DNA from 2 places in the Microbispora rosea genome. Region 1 is predicted to be linked to the other one. Evidence: riboswitches for the same ligand, from Rfam matches in the RefSeq annotation. Region 1 holds a riboswitch; the other holds the start of a gene.

What was found. Region 1 has a riboswitch for cobalamin ahead of ACIBK1_RS16275 (cobyric acid synthase). Riboswitches for the same ligand answer to the same signal wherever they lie in the genome.
Region 2: linked by a shared signal. The riboswitch ahead of ACIBK1_RS08610 (ribonucleoside-diphosphate reductase subunit alpha) and the one ahead of ACIBK1_RS16275 (cobyric acid synthase) in region 1 are both predicted to bind cobalamin.

The regions. Positions count from the first base shown of each region.
Region 1 covers NZ_JBITJO010000003.1:879,799-883,151, forward strand. The annotation lists gene ACIBK1_RS16270 (cobaltochelatase subunit CobN) at 1-170, opposite strand, end outside; gene ACIBK1_RS16275 (cobyric acid synthase) at 167-1,666, opposite strand; cobalamin riboswitch at 1,778-1,901, opposite strand; gene ACIBK1_RS16280 (serine/threonine-protein kinase) at 1,984-3,353, opposite strand, start outside.
Region 2 covers NZ_JBITJO010000002.1:252,480-255,832, forward strand. The annotation lists gene ACIBK1_RS08610 (ribonucleoside-diphosphate reductase subunit alpha) at 1-2,116, opposite strand, end outside; cobalamin riboswitch at 2,253-2,490, opposite strand; gene ACIBK1_RS08615 (Bug family tripartite tricarboxylate transporter substrate binding protein) at 2,536-3,353, opposite strand, start outside.

The DNA of each region.
Region 1 (3,353 bases):
CGGACGACGACGGCGTCCACGCCCTCCACCAGGGCGGGCACGTCCCCGGCGGCCGTACGCGCGGGGTTGGCGACCCGCCAGCCGGTCCCGCCGCGGGTCGCGGCGAGCAGCTCGGTGTCGGCGGTGGACAGCAGCAGCATCCTCGGCGGCGCCGTCGGTGACATCGTCATGGGCGGTCCTCCCGCAGCGTGATCCGGGGCAGGCCGGCGGGCACGCCGCGCTCGATGAGCCGCCACACGGCCTCGGTGTCGAGGTGTTCTTCCACCAGGTCGCCCAGGGCGTCGAGGCGGGCCTCCCGGTGCGCGGCGAACGTGCCGGTCCCCGGCAGCCAGGCCCTGCCGGTGACGGCGGCCACCTCGGCGAGGAAGGCCCGGCGGAATCCGTCGCGCTCGAACAGGCCGTGCCAGGTCGTGCCCCACACCTGGCCCGCCCGGCAGCCGTCGAGGAACGGCTCGCCCGCGTCGGGCGTCACCCGGCCGTGGTGGATCTGGTAGCCCGCGACCTCGTGGCCGCGCCACTCGCCCTGCGCGAGCGCGAGCACCTTGTCCGGCGCGTACGCCGTGCGGGCAGGCAACAGCCCGAGGCCGGGCACCCGGCCCGCCCGGCTCTCCACATCGTCGTCGATGACCGCGCCGAGCATCTGGTAGCCGCCGCAGATCCCGAGCACGGGGAGGCCGTCGGCGGCGCGGCGGCGCAGCGCCTCGTCCAGGCCCCGCTCGCGCAGCCAGGCGAGGTCGCCGACGGTGGCGCGGGTGCCGGGCAGCACGACGAGGTCGGCGTCGGCGAGCTCGGCGGGGGTGGTGACCAGGCGGACGCTCACCCCCGGCTCGGCGGCGAGCGCGTCGGCGTCGGTGACGTTGGACATGCGCGGCAGCCGCACCAGCGCAACGCGCAGCACGTCACGTCCCACAGGCGGGGTGAGCAGACCGGGACGGCTGTCGAGGTCGAGGGAGTCCTCCACGTCGAGCCACAGGCCGGAGCGCCACGGCAGCACACCGAGGCACGGGCGGCCGGTCGTCTCCGTGAGCCAGTCGAGCCCCGGCCGCAGCAGCGCGAGATCCCCGCGGAACTTGTTGACCACGAAGGCGGCGATGTGCCGCTGGTCGTGCCGGTCGAGCACGGCGAGGGTGCCGGCGAAATGCGCGAGCACGCCACCCCTGTCGATGTCGCCGACGACGAGCGCGGGCAGGCCGGCGGCGCGGGCCAGGCCCATGTTGGCGATGTCGCGGTCGCGCAGGTTGACCTCGGCCGGGCTGCCCGCGCCCTCGCAGATCACCACGTCGTAGCGGCGGCGCAGGCCGTCCAGCGCGTCGAGGGCGACGTCGAGCAGGCGCATCTTGTGGTCGCGGTAGGACATGGCGTCCACGTCGGCGTGCGCGCGGCCGAGCACGACCACGTGGGAGTGCCGCTCGCCTGCGGGTTTGATCAGCACCGGGTTCATCGCGGCCTCGGGCTCGACCCGGGCCGCCGCGGCCTGCATCGCCTGGGCCCGCCCGATCTCACCGCCGTCCGCGGTGACCGTCGAGTTGAGCGCCATGTTCTGCGCCTTGAACGGCGCGACCCGTACGCCGCGCCGGGCCAGCCACCGGCACAGGCCGGCCACCAGCACGCTCTTTCCCGCGTCGGAGGTCGTGCCCGCCACGAGCAGGCCGCCGCCGGGCGCCACGTCAGGTGGTGGAGCGCGAAACCGGCAGTGAGGCGCGTCTGCGCAGGCCTGTCCGGGCCATGGCATGTCCCCCCTGGGGGTCCGCGCCCCCGGTAGAAGGTCCGACGGCCGGAGTATCCTGGCTCCCGGATCAGCGCTCCCCTCAGCCTTCCCGCCCGTGCTGGGCAGTGGCGTGGGTGAGGGTCGCTCCCCGGTGACAGTGGCGGGACCGCGCCGGATTCACACCGGCTTCCTCCGCGTCCGTCGCTTGCGGTGGTCAACTTACACCTTCGTGCCGTATGTCCCGCAAGTACGGTCTGTCTGATATATCGGAAACGCTACGTTCGCTGCAGCGTGGCGATCATGGAGAACGGCTCGTTCTTCGTCACCGCGTTCTCGCCGTGTCCGTTGTAGTCGAAGGTCATCGTCCCGTTGTCGTGGACGGTGAGGTAGATCGTGCCGTTGCGCACGCAGTTGCCGCGCATCGACACCCGCGTCAGCCGCACCGTCGTCCCGCTGATGACCTGGAGCTTGGACCTGCCCTCGCACCGGTAGTCGACGAACCGCTCGGTGACGGTGTCGCCGCCCTTCGGCACGGTCAGCACGAGCGTGTCGTACGCGCCGGGCTCGTAGTCCACCCTGCCGCGCCACACGCCCGCGAAGCGTGCGGTGAAGCGCAGGGGCGCGCGCGACGTGACCGCTGGCGCGGGGGTCGGCGCGGAGCTCGATAGGGGGCTCGGTGTGGGGCTCGGTGTGGGTGTCGTGGCGGCTGAGGGCGCCGGCGTGACGGCGGCCGCCCCGTGCCGCCCGTCACCGCCCGCGACGCCTTCGGACGGCAGCACGGACAGCAGCACGCCCACTGTCGTCGCGGCCGCGAGGGTGGCCGCCGCCCCGGCGAGCAGCCCCCGGCGGCGGCCCGAGCTCCGCCGTGGGGGGACGGTGTCCGGTTCTGGATGCACGGGCCGCCCGGCGGTGGTGAGCCCGGCCGCGACGTCCCCGGCGGCCCCCTCCGGCGCCGCGGCGAGCAGCCGCATCGTGATGTCGAGGATGCCCGGGCGCTCCGCGGGGTCCTTGCGCAGGGCCAGCGCCACGACGGAGCGCAGCGGCTCTTCCAGGTCGCCCAGGTCGGGCTCCTGGGTGAGGACGCGGTTCAGCACGGCCGGCAGCGCGTCGTCGCCGAACGGCGGCCTGCCGGTGGCGGCGAACACCATCACGCAGCCCCACGCGAACACGTCCCAAGCGGGCGTGGGCGGCTCGCCGGCGATCTGCTCGGGCGCCATGTAGGCGGGCGTGCCGACGATGCCGCCGCTCGCCGTGGTGGCGCCGAGGCCGCGGGCGACCCCGAAGTCGACGACCCTCGGACCGTCGGGCCCGAGCAGCACGTTGGCCGGCTTGAAGTCGCGGTGCACGATCCCGGCCCGGTGCACGGCGGCGAGTGCGGTCGCGGTCGCGACGGCCAGCCGGTGCAGGGCGGGCCCGGACCGCCGCCCCGCCTGCCGCAGCGTGGGGCCCTCCACGTACTCGCTCACGATGTAGGGCCGGGGGCCGTCCAGGTCGAAGTCGAGGACCCGGGCCACGCAGAACGGCGCGACCCGCCGCGCGGCGTCGATCTCCCGCGCGAAGTGGCGGCGGGCGTTCTCGTCTCCCGACCAGCCCTCATGGAGCAGCTTGACCGCCACCGGGGCGCCCTCGGCCGTGCGGCCGAGGT
Region 2 (3,353 bases), on a different contig from region 1:
ACTGGTCGACGTACGGCTGCCGCGCGGCGGCCAGGTCGATGAGCGCCTTCTGCGGCAGCTCCCAGGCGGTGCGGTAGAGGGTCTTGAGCTCGTCCGGGACGGCGGCGATGTCCTGGATCGAGCCGTCGTTGAGCTTGATCGCGTCGCGCATCGACCGCGTCCACAGGCCGAGGGCCTGGAGGTCCCGCACGAGATACCGGTTGACCTGGAGGAACTCCCCCGACAGCGTCTCCCGCTTGAAGACGTTGGACACCTGCGGCTCGACGCACTCGTAGCAGCCCGCGATCGAGGCGATCGTGGCCGTCGGCGCGATCGCGATCAGCAGGGAGTTGCGCAGCCCGGTCTCCGCGATCCTGGCCCGCAGCGCGGCCCACTCCCCAGGGTGGACCGGGGCGCACGGATAGTGGTCGAGGTGCAGGACGCCGTCCGCCGCCCGCGTCTCCTCGTACGCCGGGTGGCGCCCGCGTTCCACGGCAAGGTCGGCCGAGGTGCCGTACGCCGCGAGCGCGATCTCCTCGGCGATGCGGCTGGACAGGGCGAGCGCCTCCGGCGAGTCGAACGGCAGGCGCAGCGCGAAGAACACGTCGGCGAGGCCCATGACGCCGAGCCCCACGGGCCGCCACCTGCGGTTGGCCGTCTCCGCCTCGGGCGTCGGGTAGAAGCCGAGGTCGATCGTCCGGTCCAGGAACCGCACGGCGGTGCGGACGGTGGCGCGGAGCCTGCCGAAGTCGACGCCGTCGCCCTCGGCGGTCAGGTGCGCGGCGAGGTTGACCGAGCCGAGGTTGCACACGGCCGTCTCGCCGTCGCCGGTGACCTCCAGGATCTCGGTGCACAGGTTGGACAGGTGGATGACGTTGCCGGGCCGCGCGGTCTGGTTGGAGGCGCGGTTGGAGGCGTCCTTGAACGTCATCCAGCCGTTGCCGGTCTGGGCGAGCGTGCGCATCATCCGGGCGTACAGGGCGCGGGCCGGCACCTGCCGTGCGTATCGCCCGGCGGCCTCCAGCTCGCGATAGCGGGCGTCGAACGCCTCGCCCCACAGGTCGGTCAGCTCGGGGACGTCCTTGGGGTCGAACAGCGACCACGTGCCGTCCGCCTCGACCCGGCGCATGAACTCGTCGGGCACCCAGTTGGCCAGGTTGAGGTTGTGCGTGCGGCGCGACTCCTCGCCCGTGTTGTCGCGAAGCTCCAGGAACTCCTCGATGTCGGCGTGCCAGGTCTCCAGGTAGACGCAGGCCGCGCCCTTGCGCCTGCCGCCCTGGTTCACGGCCGCGACCGACGCGTCGAGCGTGCGCAGCCACGGCACGATGCCGTTGGACAGGCCGTTGGTGCCCCGGATCAGCGAGCCGCGCGAGCGCACCCGCGTCCAGGCGATGCCGATGCCGCCGGAGTACTTCGACAGCCGCGCCACCTGGCCGTACCGCTCGTAGATGCTCTCCAGCTCGTCGCGGGGCGAGTCGAGCAGGAAGCACGACGACAGCTGCGGCCGGCGCGCGCCCGAGTTGAACAGCGTCGGCGAGCTGGGCAGGTAGGCCAGCGCGGACATCAGGCGGTACAGCTCGGCGGCCTCCGCCACGGTGGCCGACAGGCCGCAGGCGACCCGCAGCAGGAAGTGCTGCGGGCGTTCGAGCACGCGCCGGGTGACCGGGTGGCGCAGCAGGTAGCGGTCGTAGACCGTGCGCAGCCCGAAGTACTCGAACCGATCGTCGGCCGCCGAATCGATCAGCGCGTCGAGCGCCTCGGCCTCGTCGGCCACGAACGCGGCGACGGCGTCGCCCAGCAGCCCGGCGGCGTGGGCGGCGGCGACCGACTCGGAGAACGTGCGCACCCCTTCGGCCGCCGCCTCCTCCGCGATCAGCCCGCTCAGCAGCCTGGCCGCCCGGCGCGAGTTCTCCGGGTCGGCGATGACTCCGGCGGCCGCCTCCTCGATGGCCTGCCAGACCCCCGCCGCGTCCCCCGCGCCGTCCGGGCCGTCCGGGCCGTCCGGGGCCCGCCGTACGGAGGCGGGGACCGAGCCAGGCGGGGTGCCGGGTCCGGGGTTCCCCGCCGAGGCCCGCGGCCCGCCGCGCTCCGCTGACGCGGGGTCCGCGGACGCGGAGGCCGGGTCGGTGATCGTCATCAGATGCCCTCTCCTCGTCGTCTCGTGTCCCGGCCGGACCGGAGGGAGGCATGCCGCGGCGCACGCGCACGAGAGGGAACCCGTGCCGTGACGGTACGGCGAGCCCACCCGCGGGGCCCGGCGCGGGGCGCGCGCCCATGCGCGCGCATCGCTGGCAGGTCTTCGGACTCGCGGGCGTCCGGCCGGGCTCGCGCCCGCCGGTCCTACTGGCCGTCGCTTCCCGGGCGCGCTCGCGCCCAGTGCTTACGGCACGGCGCCTGAGGCGCCGTGCTGTGTGACGGCGGTCGTTCCCGCTCACCGCTGCGGGGCAGTCCCGGGTTCGCACCGGGTTCCCTCTTGCCTCACCAAGGTGAACCAGCAACGCGATGGATCCTACATCTTGTGGCCCTTCCCGCAAGCGCCCCCACAAGTTGTGTTTTTCAGCGGAGTCCGAGATCATTGAGCAGCAGGGCCGTACGGCGCGCCTCGCCGACGAGCCATTGGCGGAAGTCGTCGCCGTCGAGCCACATCGGCGTCCAGTCGTTGCGGTCGCACAGGATCTGCCAGCCCGGAGTGTCGGCGACGGCCCGGCACAGTTCGAGCAGGGCGTCCTGCTCGGGTGTGCCGCGCGGGGCGATCAGCCCCGTCCAGTCGGCGAACACGACGCGTACGCCCGACTCCGACAGCGTCGGCGCGTCCACCCCGGGCAGCCGCTCCGCGGAGGAGACGGCGAGCGGCCGCAGCCGTCCGGCGCGCACATGGGGGGCGACCTCCCGCCTGCTGCCGAACCCGAGCGCGAGCCGCCCGTCGAGGACCGCGGCGACGGCCTGCGCCCTGCTGCCGAACGCGACGTAGTCGAGCAGGCGGGGGTCGGCTCCCAGGCCCCGTGCGGTCATGCCGAGCAGCAGGTGCTCGGGGCCGCGGTCGGCGCCGCCCGCGACCCTGGGCCCTCCGGGGTCGCGCAGCAGCGCGGCGGCGAACTGGTCGAACGTGCGATAACCCGAGTCGGGTGAGGCGACCAGCACCTCCCACTCCCCCGCCAGCCGTGCGAGCGGCACGGCCCTGGCCACCAGGAGCGGGTCGCGGGCCAGCGCGCAGGCGGCGAGCAGCGCGGAGTCGGCGACCACCAGATCGGTCCCCGACCCGCCCGGGCGGGCGAGAGCCGTCCCGCCGTCGCCCGCCTCCCGCCTGATCCGTACGGCCCGGGCCCAGCCACGCCCCTCGACGAGCGACTTGAACCCGGCGGCGACGCCGTCCC